3 regions of the Granulosicoccus antarcticus IMCC3135 genome follow, and region 3 is predicted to be linked to each of the others. Evidence: predicted binding sites of a transcription regulator. Region 3 holds the regulator's gene; each other region holds the start of a gene.
What was found. Region 3 encodes FNR, which switches genes on or off when oxygen is low (the NO sensors DNR and NnrR bind a similar motif). Its sites were predicted from a motif close to TTGATNTANATCAA; they were not measured.
Positions count from the first base shown of each region.

Region 1 (4,276 bases), 2.1 Mb from region 3:
GGCGACGGATCATGGGTACATTGCTGTCTTTTCCATCGCCTTACAAATAAGGCGAAAATAACCGAAAGAAATTGTTTCGCAATCGCAACAGAAGATATCGGTCCGCGCAATCTGAGACTTCACTGGCACTCGCAAGCTTGCGCTCGAAAATGGTGCTCATTTCTGCGTTCATTTGCTTGTCATAGCATTCGAGGTTGATTTCGAAATTCAGTTCCAGACTTCGTGCATCCCAGTTACTGGAACCAATCATGCTCCAATAATCATCGACCAGAAACAACTTACTATGATCGAATGGTGCATCGGACTCGTGCAGGTGTATACCATCACGCAATAATTTGCGCCGATTGGCCAGCATCGCCCAGCCAACAAACAGCAGATTGTTGCGTGCCGGCACGCAGATATCAACGCGCACACCCCGCAACACGGCAATCTGCAAGGCACTCAGTACGGTTCTGTCCGGTAGAAAGTACGGAGAGACGACGCAAATTCGCGTTTTGGCAGCCTGTATCGCTCCCAATATGGTCAATTGCAGCTTCTGGTAGTTATCGTCCGGCCCATCAAGCAAGGCTCGTATGCTGACCGAACCCGCAGCCTCTCCATGCCAGTGCGGCAGGCTCAATGACTCACGAGCGGCAAACTGCCAATCAGCCGCGAACACCGCATTGATCTGATTGATCACAGGCCCCTGCACCTTGAAATGCACATCCTGAGTCAGGTGTTTGCTCTTTCTACCTACCTCCTCCATCGCCGAGCTAACCAGATTGCCTGCCCGAATATTCATGCCGCCGACAAAGGCCACCTGGCCATCCACGGACAGTATCTTGCGGTGATTACGCAAATTGATGAAGCGTGTGCCAGCCGTCGACCAGGTAGACAGAAACCGCGCTGTCTTCACACCCCGTCGTCTCAGCACCCGATCGGCCCGCACCAGGCTGAAGCCATACCCCACGCCCAGACCATCGATCAGAACGCGCACCTCCACCCCCCGCTCGTGCGCTGCGACCAGAGCATCGACAAACTGACTACCGACGTCGTCATATTCGAAGATATAACTGGATAACACCACGCACTGGCAAGCCTGATTAATGGCATCGATCATGACCGGATAGGCGGCATCGCCATTGATCAGAGGCTCGACACTGTTGCCCGCCATGTAGTTCGTGTGGTGAATGCCCCCACCCAGGCGCATGAGTGGCAGCCAGTGATCCGGCACCGTATTCAAGTCCACGGTATTGCCTTGCACCTCAGCATTCACCGACACCGTGTAATCGGGCAGTTCAGCCTGGGCTCGGCGTCGAATGCGATTGATGCCAAACAACCAGTACAGAATGGCTCCAACGAGAGGTGCCAGCACGATGATCCCCAGCCAGCTGAAAGCTGCGCCCTCGTTTTGCTTGTTCAGAACGACATGCACTCCGGCGGCCAGCGCCAGAAGCAGGTACAGCAGACCTGCCAGCGAAAAGGCCGTGCCCGGGTCAACGTAATCTAGCGGATCGCCATTCATTGCAAGGTGTCCCCGAAGGGGGCTGTGAACTGGGCCACAAGTATAGGCAGTGGTTTGCAGATTGCTTGAGCTCCTCCAGTCAAGTTAGTAACAGATACGCCGACACTGCCATATATCAATCACGTTTCGGTGTCCGCTATGGCTCGCTCGTCAGACTCCAATTTCTTTCTCGCTATTGTGCGTGATAAAACCTTTCAGGCACGTGAAATTCGACGCGTGATCATGCTTACATTCATTTACCTGGCTATCACCACGGCACTGGTTGGCGTTTTCTATCACCAGATGTTGGGGCGCTTGCTCGATGGTATGGCACCGCTGCTATTTGTTTCCGAAGACATGGCGCTGGCCAATGAAGCATTACCGACACTGTCTGATGTCCTGGGTAATTGGCTGATTGCCATGTTACTAGTCAATGCGGGCATTACCATCATGCTGGGTATCTTCATCACCCGCCGTCTGGGACATCCCATTCTTGCAATCAAGCGCAGCCTGCGTGAAATTGGTGACGGAAACCTGGATGTGCGTCTGCGTGAGTCGGACAAGAACGAATTCGGTGAAATCGCAGGAGAACTGACCGACGCCATGCGCAGCGTACGCGAACAGATTCGTGCCGCTCGAGCCGGCATCAACCAGGTCGGCGAGCTGGAAGCCAATGCTGGCAATGCCGAGGATATCAACCAGGCGCTGTCAGAATGTCGCAATGCACTGGATTACTTTCAGATAGATCGGCCCAGCAGCAGTGCGAACGACGACTCTTCATCGGTAAATCAAAAGGCGGCCTGACATGCGGCTTGAAATCATGAATCCCTCACCGTGTTACCACTTTGCACTACGCCCTCTGGTGGCAGCGACGCTGATTGCGTTGGCATTGCAAGCCTGCAGCGGCGGCAGTGACAGTGGCAGCACAGCCACCAAGGAGCCAGGTGTCAACGGCACCTACCTGTATATATCTACACCTGATTTCTATTTCGGTACCAATGATGTTGGCACCAGTGCCACGCAGAATATACAGATTGCCAATCGTGGTGCTGATATCTATCCCCTGACGTCAATAACGATCTCTGGAGACAATGCAGAGGAATTTTCCACCGATCTTTTTGAAGATATCGTGCTCAACCCTGCCGAAGCCATCACCGTGGGTATCACTTTCCAACCCATCACCGACGGTCGCAAGTTTGCCAATTTCGTCGTTGACTACGAGACCATTCAGCAGGTGGCCGAATCCGTCAATATCAACGAACAGAACTACTACGAAGCCAAGGATCTGGAGAACTCGGGAAACTACTCGGCAGCCGCACAATCCTATAGCGACTATATCGAAGGCGAGCCGGTCACCATCAACAAAGCCAAGGCAACCATCAAACTGCCGGTTATCACCGAGTCAGAAATCTACGGCGACGGTGACGACTTCGATCTCTACCTCTCAGCACTGGATATGCGTGACGAGGGCGATCTGGAAGGTGCCAGCATGCAGCTCGATGTTGTCCATACTTTGTTTCCCGATGGTTATCTGGCAGATGATGCTTTGTATCTACAAGGCTATATCCAGCTGATGGATGAAAAAGACTACTCCGGTGCCTTGCGTACCATGCAGCAACTACGCAAGGAATATCCCGATTCAACTTACTACGATACCGCTCTGTACAGCGAGGCGATTGCCCAGCAGCAGATAGGTAACGATTCGGTTGCTCGCGAGATTTTTCTGGATCTGCGTTATCGGCACACCGGCATCGATACCCTGGGTATCACCATGGCCAAGGACAATCTCGTCTCACGCTTGTGGTTTGATCGGGCCAATAGCGCACTTGATAGCATGGGTACAGCCTGATTGATCCATTACGGGTGCTGCCCCTGAGTTCACGGGGCAAGCACCTTGAATTGTCCTGAAGAATACCCGAGCAGTATTGAAAGAGCGGTGCTTTGGCATCACATTAGTTAGAATAAAGCCCCGCTCTTGCAACTTCAAGGACACCACTGGTATGGAAACTCTTCTGAGCTCTGGCTCTGCATTCTGGATCGGGATAGCGATCGTTACGCTGATCTTTCTCAACTCTTCTGTCAAATTTGTCCCTCAGAACACGGCCTATGTTGTTGAACGTTTCGGCAAGTTCAGAACCACACTGACCGCTGGTCTGAAGTTCATACTACCCATCATCGATCGTGTCGCCTACAAGGTATCGCTGAAGGAACTGGCGCTGGACGTACCCTCGCAATCCGCCATTACCAAAGACAACATCACGCTGACCGTCGACGGCGTTCTGTACTTGAAAGTAATAGACCCTGAAAAATCCAGCTACGGCATCGACAACTATGTATTCGGCGTCACGCAGCTGGCTCAAACCACCATGCGTTCGGAAATCGGCAAGATCACGCTGGACCGCACATTCGAAGAAAGAGATCTGCTCAACTCGGCGATTGTTCAGGCAATCAATGAAGCCGGCGAGGCTTGGGGAACTACCTGCCTTCGCTATGAAATAAAAGATATCACCCCCCCCAAAAGCGTTCTGGAGGCCATGGAACGCCAGATGAAGGCTGAGCGTGACAAGCGCGCCACGGTGCTCGAGTCTGAGGGGCAGCGACAGTCAGCCATCAATATCGCTGAAGGACAACGACAGTCCATCGTTCTGGCGGCCGAAGCGCAGAGAGAACAGCAAATCCTGGAAGCCCAGGGTGAAGCCGAAGCTATTACCACCGTCGCTCAGGCCAAGGCAGGCGCTTTGGAAACGGTCGGCAAGGCAGCAGCAACCGTTGAAGGTCAAAAAGCCGTACAGC
Region 1 covers NZ_CP018632.1:4,934,013-4,938,288, forward strand. The annotation lists gene IMCC3135_RS21430 (endonuclease/exonuclease/phosphatase family protein) at 1-13, opposite strand, end outside; gene IMCC3135_RS21435 (phospholipase D-like domain-containing protein) at 41-1,504, opposite strand; gene IMCC3135_RS21440 (HAMP domain-containing protein) at 1,643-2,287, shown strand; gene IMCC3135_RS21445 (tetratricopeptide repeat protein) at 2,304-3,332, shown strand; gene IMCC3135_RS21450 (SPFH domain-containing protein) at 3,484-4,276, shown strand, end outside.
Region 1: IMCC3135_RS21440 (HAMP domain-containing protein) is a predicted target of FNR. The motif match lies at 1,610-1,623, and genes of this name have one in related genera.

Region 2 (4,276 bases), 1.1 Mb from region 3:
CAGACATGCCGACGAGCATCTGTGCCGTGCTGCTGGCAGAGGCCTGCAATATTGGCAGAGAGCCTTTCGTTCGATCTGCAAGAACAGAACTGACGCGGCACCGATTACTGTGGGCGCATCAAAACTATATCCGTACGGAAACCTTAATCGACGCAAACGCAAGACTGGTTGATCACCAATCAACAATACCCCTGTCTCTGCATTTTGGTGGTGGTGAAGTCGCTTCGGCAGATGGGATGCGCTTTGTCAGTTCAGGCAGAACCATTCACTCTGGTGCAAACCGCAAATACTTTGGCTCGGGTCGCGGGATCACCTGGTACAACTTTCTCTCTGATCAATACGCAGGCTTTCATGGCATCGTGGTGCCTGGCACGCTCAGAGACTCAATCTTCGTTCTCGAAGGTTTACTGGAACAGCAAACAGGTCTCATTCCACGAGAGATCATGACCGACACGGCTGGTGCCAGCGACATGATCTTTGGCCTGTTCTGGTTACTTGGCTACCAGTTTTCGCCTCGCCTGGCAGACGCAGGAGAAGCCAGGCTGTGGCGCATCGACAAGGAAGCGGATTACGGTGTGCTGGATGATCTGGTTCGCAGCTGCATAAAACCTCAGCGATTCGAGACTCAGTGGGATGAAATGTTGCGTGTTGCAGGATCGCTGAAACTCGGCACTGTTTCGGCGTCTGAGCTGATTCGCTCGTTGTTGAAAAGTGATCGACCCTCAGCGCTGGCGCAAGCGATCATCGAAGTGGGTCGCATCAACAAAACGCTGTATCTGCTGAACTACATCGACAACGAAGACTACCGCCGCCGAATTCTGACGCAACTTAATCGCGGTGAGAGCCGTCACGCGCTTGCTCGAGCAATTTGCTACGGAAAACGGGGCGAGATTCAACAAAGCTACCGTGAAGGGCAAGAGGATCAACTCGGCGCGCTGGGACTCGTCACCAATGCCGTTGTGCTATGGAACACCATCTATATGGATGCCGCTATCAATCGACTGCGTGAACAAGGAGAAGAAATCATTGAGGCGGATCTAGCAAGACTGTCACCGCTGATCAACAAACACATCAACATGCTGGGCCATTATTCTTTTGCGCTGGCAGAGGGGATCAAATCAGGCGTGCTCAGACCTTTAAACGACCCAAACACGGGGCCGTTCGGTGCTTAGCGCAACTTTTCGTTCCATTGGGCTTCATACCCCTGGAAGAGGCAGCACCGGTCGGAAGTCCGGAATGAACGCCGACGGCTGCAAACAATTCGGGATACTGTTCCGCCATGATCAACGCCATTGCACCCCCGGGCGCAGAATCCGGCGATGAAGACACGGTTGGGGTCAATCGGATGGTTGGCCAATATCTCTAGAGTCAAGGCATTCAACAAAGCCGGCTCTCCACTACCTCGTTGCTGGTGTGCTGACTCATACCAGTTCCAACATAGATTCGCGTTGGCGGTTGCCGGTTGAGTAGGATACAGCACGAACATACCGTGTTCTTCGGCCAGGGCGTTCATCTGTGTCCCTGCAGAAAAACCCTGGGCGTCCTGTGTACAACCATGCAGCATTACCAACAAGGGTGCAGTCGAGCCATCAACGTCGAATGGTTTGAACAATTTGTAATTCAGTGATTCGCCGTTATGGGCATGCGAGCCATCGATGAATGCACTGGAAGTTCCTACCTTGCTCGCCTCTGGATTGATAGTCTTGATACCACCAACGGATGACTCTATCTGCTCCGTTCTTTCTCCAGAAGCCTTTGTATTGTCGGCAGACGCCCTGTCGCTCGTGAGCGATACGAGCACTAAAACACATAGTTCACAAGTTATTTTTAGTTGTATGGGCAATTTACTTAACGTTTTACAAGGGTGGTCCAGTAAGCATTGATCTACATCAAGGCATAGAGATCTTTAGGGGAAGATACTCGCGGTTCGCGAACAACTATCATTCCTTCAGCTCGCAAAGACTGTCTTGACGGAATGACTCGTACCCGAACCTTCGGAACCTATTGATGAGTCAAACAAAAACATCCGGGCCACCATCCGGAGCCCCACCCGCCACGAACACCTCACAGCAAAATCGAATACTAGGCATGAGTACTCTGGCCTTCACATTCTGTTTTGCCGTGTGGACCATATTTGCGATCATCGGCGTGCGTATCAAGCAAGACCTGGGCTTGAGCAACACAGAATTCGGCCTGCTAGTCGGCACACCGATACTGACCGGTTCCTTATCCCGAATTTTCCTTGGTATCTGGACCGATCAATACGGTGGGCGAATCGTTAATACAATAACGATGCTGACCGCAGCGGCAGCTACCTTCGCCTTGTCATATGCCACCAGCTATCCAGTGATGCTTTTGGCGGCACTTGGCGTGGGTCTGGCTGGCGGTACATTTTCGGTGGGTGTCGCCTACGTTTCCAAGTGGTTTCCGAAAGAAAAGCAAGGAACCGCCCTGGGAATCTTCGGTATGGGCAACCTGGGGTCTGCCATCACCGTTTTCATCGCCCCGTTCGTCATGGTTGCCTTTGGCTGGACTACCGTCGCCCAGGTCTGGGCTAGCGTGCTGGCGGTCATGGCCGTGGTGTTCTGGCTAAGTACCGAGGATGAACCCTCATTGAAAGCCCGTCGTCTGGCAGGTGAGAAGCCACGCAGCGCTCTGAGTCAATTAGAGCCGTTAAGAAATCTGCAAGTCTGGCGCTTTGCCACTTACTACTTTTTTGTCTTTGGTGCCTTTGTGGCGCTGGCCCTCTGGCTACCGCGTTATCTGGTGGGTGTCTACGATCTGGACATCAAGCAGGCCGGCATGATAGCTGCGCTTTATTCGGTCCCGGCGTCTGTTTTTCGCGCCTATGGAGGCCATCTATCCGACAAATTCGGAGCACGCCGCATCATGTACTGGACCTTCGGGGTATCCATACTGATGACCTTCATGCTCTCCTACCCTAATACTGATTACATCATTCACGGTATCAAGGGCGACATCATGTTTCAGACGAGCATGAGTCTTATCCCGTTCGTGTGCGCGATTTTCGTACTCGGATTCTTCATGTCGCTGGGTAAGGCGGCTGTATTCAAACACATCCCGGTCTACTACCCCGATCACGTCGGTGCCGTAGGTGGTCTTGTGGGCATGATCGGTGGTCTGGGTGGCTTTGTAATGCCTATAGCCTTTGGTGCACTACTGGATCTGACCGGTGTGTGGACCAGCAGTTTCATGTTGTTGTTTCTGGTCGCCTCGGTATCCATGGTATGGATGCATTTGTCCATTCGCAATATGGAACGTAAAGCCATGGCAGGCACCCTGGCAGATCTGCCCGAGTTGCCTGAAATGCTACCTCTGCACGGCGTTGAGCAACACGGCAAGCTGGCAGCCTCCAAGACGCTTGACGACTGGCGGCCGAATGATGAAGAGTTCTGGGAGAATAAAGGCAAACACATCGCCAAGCGCAACCTGTGGATCTCGATTGCCGCGTTGTTACTGGCGTTTTCCGTCTGGATGGTGTGGAGCGTGGTGGTAGCCAAACTGCCGTCCATCGGCTTTAACTTCTCGACTAATCAACTGTTCTGGCTGGCAGCATTACCCGGACTATCGGGTGCAACACTCAGAATATTCTATTCGTTCATGGTGCCCATTTTCGGCGGCAGGCTTTGGACAACCTTGACCACAGCCTCATTACTGGTGCCAGCATTCGGTATCGGCTACGCAACACAGAATCCAGAAACGCCGTATCTGATTTTTCTGGTACTTGCACTGCTGTGCGGATTAGGTGGTGGTAATTTCGCATCTTCCATGTCGAATATCTCGTTCTTCTTCCCCAAGAAAGAGAAAGGTAATGCGCTGGCGCTCAATGCGGGTCTTGGCAACCTGGGTGTCAGCGTGATGCAATTTCTGGTACCGCTGGTGGTCACCATTGGTGTGTTTGGCGTAATCGGCGGTGAGCCGGTAACCACGGATACGGGTCAGAACCTCTGGATCCAGAATGCAGGCTTCATCTGGGTACCTTTCCTGATGATCACAACGGTTGCAGCCTGGTTTGGCATGAACGACATCGCTTCCGCCAAAGCCTCGTTTTCAGAACAATCCGTCATATTCACTCGTAAGCACAACTGGATCATGTGTGTGCTGTACACCGGCACTTTCGGCTCATTCATCGGCTACTCAGCAGGTTTTCCACTCTTGGCCAAGTCGCAGTTTCCAGAAGTCAACTCCCTGCCCTTTATCTTCCTCGGGCCATTGGTTGGCGCACTTTCGCGAGCAGGCACAGGCTGGATCTCAG
Region 2 covers NZ_CP018632.1:3,991,958-3,996,233, forward strand. The annotation lists gene IMCC3135_RS17280 (Tn3 family transposase) at 1-1,172, shown strand, start outside; gene IMCC3135_RS34750 (CE1 family esterase) at 1,169-1,801, opposite strand; gene IMCC3135_RS17290 (nitrate/nitrite transporter) at 2,008-4,276, shown strand, end outside.
Region 2: IMCC3135_RS17290 (nitrate/nitrite transporter) is a predicted target of FNR. The motif match lies at 1,880-1,893, and genes of this name have one in related genera.

Region 3 (4,276 bases):
AGACGCAGCGCCTCACGCCGGCCCGTTGCCGTTACCACGATGCGGCTTGATTCATCATCAACCATACCGGCTTGCATCAATGGCTCCAATGCCAACAACTCTTCGGCAAAATACTGATTGAAATCAATCAGGTAGTTAACTTCGAAAGTCTCCTTGTCGACTTCTCCCTGGCACATGATGGCCATGATAATCGCCCGTCTGAGCATATCGTCGCGGGATAGCTCAAGGCCCCTTTGAGTCGGCAATATGCCCTGCGAGATACAGTCGTTGTAATCGTTGGTACTCTTTTGATTCTGACTGTAACAACTGCCAATGCGACTAATGGAACTGGACCCCAGAGCGACCAGGTCACAATCTGGCTGTGTTGTATACCCTTGAAAATTCCGGTGCAACAGGCCGTTACGATGCGCCTTTGCCAATGGGTCATCCGGCAAAGCATAGTGATCCATACCGATATACTCGTAACCTGCCGCTTCCAGCCTTTCATTGGCCATCCGAAAAACAGCCTGACTGGTTGCAACGTTCGGCATGTCATTGATACTGATGAGTCGCTGCGATTTGAACACTAAAGGCATGTGTGCATAGCTGTACAACGCGATTCGATCGGGACGCATGGCAATGACAGAGTCGATCGTTTTCTCGAACCCGGCCAGTGTCTGCCTGGGCAAGCCATAGATGAGATCGAAATTGGTCGATTCAAAACCCAGTGACCGGGCTCGATCCAGAACAGATTGCACCAGTGTTTCAGGTTGCACTCGATTGATGGCCGTTTGCACCTGACGATCAAAATCCTGCACCCCCAGACTGATACGGTTGAAGCCAAGCTCGCTCAACAGCGCCATTTTTTCATCATCAACCGTGCGTGGGTCCACTTCTATGGAGTATTCACCGGAAGATGACAGCGCATAATGCTCACGAAGAGCACTCATGAGTATTCTCAGCTCTCTTTCTTTCAAAAAGGTTGGCGTGCCACCACCCAGGTGCAGTTGCAACAGGCGTCGATCACCTCCAAGCCTGGCGTCTACCAGCGACAACTCTGCCACAAGATGTCTCACATAGCGTTCGGCCTTCTCGTAATTGCGAGTAATCTTCTTGCTGCACGCACAGTAGTAACAAAGAGCACTGCAGAACGGGATGTGAACGTAGACCGACAGCGGTACCGCCGGACGCATTTCCCGAGCTTGCAGATGCCGGATATAGTCTTCCGGCCCGAAAGCCTCGACAAATCGGTCAGCTGTAGGATAACTGGTATATCTAGGGGCACGAATGTCGACTTCTTTCATAATGGTACTATCACCGAAGTGGTCAAATTCGGATTTGATTAATGTCAACGATCTTTCGATCAATGACGAAGGGCTTAAAGACATGAGCGACGTATAGGAACATGAACAATCCCTCGACCCAGTGCAATGAGTGCCCTCAGATACACGTCCACAAGCCTCTCACTGACGCCTGCGCCACCTGTAGCCTCCGAACCCTGTGCGTGCCGGGTGGAATTCCAGCCACTGATCTGGCAAAACTCGACAATCTGGTGTCAATGCGCAAACGGATCAAGCGAGGAGAATACGTATTTCGTGTCGGTGATGATTTCAATTCACTGTATGCCGTGCGAGCCGGTTTTTTCAAAACACGCATCACCTCCACCGATGGGCGTGACCAGATAACCGGCTTCCAGGTTCCCGGCGAGCTACTCGGCTTTGAAGGCGTAGCAACAGAGCAGCACGGGGTCGATGCCATTGCTCTGGAAGACAGCGAGGTCTGCATCCTTCCCTACACCGACCTGGAACGCATCGCCCGCGAGTTCCCACCTTTGCAGCACCAACTACACCGCATCATGAGCCGTGAAATCATGCGCGAACACAATGTCATGCTGTTACTGGGCACCATGAAGGCCGAAGAGCGCGTAGCAGCCTTTCTTCTGAATCTCTCGGAACGTTATCGCCATCTGGGGTATTCCTCCGTTGAGTTCGTGCTACGCATGACTCGTCAGGAGATTGGCAGCTACCTGGGTTTGAAACTCGAAACTGTCTCACGCACGTTTTCCAAGTTTCACGAACAAGGGCTGATAGAGGCGCAAGGCAAACAGATAAAACTGATAGACATGGGGCAGTTGCGCCAACTGATCAATGCTAACAAGCAAGTCCTGAGCTGAGTCAGACCCTTCCCTGCCGCTCACACCACGCGGCGAGTCGTCATCCAGACACCGATAGCAGCCACAGCCATACCGAGCCAGGCCAGTGAACTCATGTGCTCATCCAGAACCAGCCAGGCGATGAGCGCAGAGACTGGCGGCACCAGAAAAAACAAGGCGGACACACGCGTAGCCTCACCTCGACGAATCATCATCAGCAGCAAACTGATGGCAAGCAGGGAGTTACCCAGTACCAGGTAGGCCAGTGCAAACAGAAACGGCACAGTCACCTCAATATGCATGGGCTCAAATAGCAACGCCAACGGCAAGGTACCCGCAAGTCCCACGGTGTACTGAACCATGTTTGACGTCAACGGATGATGCGCAACACCAAAACGCTTTTCCCACACCGTCGCTATCGTGAACGCAATCAAGGCAGATGTCGAGAATACCAGCACCGTCAGGCTGATAGGTTCGATCCCGGCATTGCCCGCCAATACCAGACTGGTGCCTGCAAGCCCCAGAGCGAGGCCGAGCCAGCGTTTGATAGACACCCGCTCGCTGGACATCATCGGCATGATCAAGGCGACCAGAATGGGTTGCAGTGAGGTGATCAGTGCCACGGTGCCTGCCGAACCGCCCTTGTAGAATGCCATCCAGGCCGTACCAAAATAGGCAACCTGTATCAGAAACCCTACCAGGGCAAGGTTCAACCATTGCTGCCTGCCCTTGGGCAAAGGCGGCTTGATGATCAGGCAAAAAGGCAGCAATATCACGACAACGCAGGCATAACGCAAGGCGAGCAACGTTAGCGGATCAGCGTCGCTGATGCCTATCTTGGCCACAGTGAATCCACCCGACCAGAGCAGTAAAAAAATACCCGGGGCACAGGCAATCAAAATCTTCATCAATAACTCTCAGAATACCGTGCCGCCCGATCAACGCAGCTGGCTGTCCTTGCTGCCTCGCCGGTTGAAGCCGGCTTGCTCGCTGCGATGCTCGTCAGCATTTTCCTGACAGGTTACACACAATCGAACACCACTGACAGCACGCCGACGAGCCTCCGGAATGGGCTCTCCACATTCCTCACAATCAACCAGACTCTCACCCTTGTGCAGTTGTTGCCGAGCCCGATTGACGGCCTCATCGACACTGGCATCAATCTGATCCTGTACAGCCCCATCTTTTGACCAACCACCCGCCATGACCTGACCCTCTAGATTGAATTAGAGCGGTGCACTCACGCACCGCCCCTACCATCATCCAGTGAAGCGACCCCAGAGATCAGGACTCTGAAGATTTTGCCCAGAGGTTAATATCCTCTTCATTCGCACTCGCATCAATAGCTGTCAGCTCCTCTTGAGTAAATTCAAGGTTGTTGACAGCGGCTGCACACTGCACCACCTGCTCAGGCTTTGAGGCACCAATCAACGCTGTTGTGATGCCTTCGTTACGTAGCACCCACGCAATCGCCATCTGCGCCAGGCTCTGACCCCGACCAAGTGCTATTTCATTAAGGGCGCGAATACTCTCTACCGCTTTTTCGGACACAAATGACTTTTTGAGAGACTTCCCCTGAGTGGCACGACTGCCTTCGGGAATGCCGTTGAGGTACTTGTCTGTCAACATCCCCTGCGCCAATGGTGTGTAGGCGATCGAGCCGACACCCAACTCCTTGAGAGTATCTTTCAGACCATCTGTCTCGACCCAGCGATTGAGAATGTTGTAGCTGGGTTGATGTATCAGGCACGGAGTACCCAGGCTTTTCAAGATGGCTACCGCCTCGCGCGTCCGTTCCGAATTGTACGATGAGATACCCACATACATGGCTCTGCCGGATCGAACGATATGATCCAGCGCACCCATGGTTTCCTCTAATGGTGTATTGGGATCAAAACGGTGTGAATAGAAGATATCCACATAATCCAACCCCATGCGTTTCAGGCTTTGATCACAAGAGGCAATCAGATACTTGCGGCTTCCCATCTCACCATAGGGTCCGGGCCACATGTTGTAACCGGCCTTGGAGGAGATGATCAGCTCATCTCGGTAGCCTTTGAAATCACTGGCCAGGATCTGACCAAAAGCTGTTTCAGCAGAGCCCGGTGGCGGGCCGTAGTTGTTGGCCAGATCAAAGTGCGTGAT
Region 3 covers NZ_CP018632.1:2,883,729-2,888,004, reverse strand. The annotation lists gene hemN (oxygen-independent coproporphyrinogen III oxidase) at 1-1,283, opposite strand, end outside; gene fnr (fumarate/nitrate reduction transcriptional regulator Fnr) at 1,385-2,152, shown strand; gene IMCC3135_RS12520 (DMT family transporter) at 2,173-3,039, opposite strand; gene IMCC3135_RS12515 (DksA/TraR family C4-type zinc finger protein) at 3,070-3,336, opposite strand; gene mgrA (L-glyceraldehyde 3-phosphate reductase) at 3,416-4,276, opposite strand, start outside.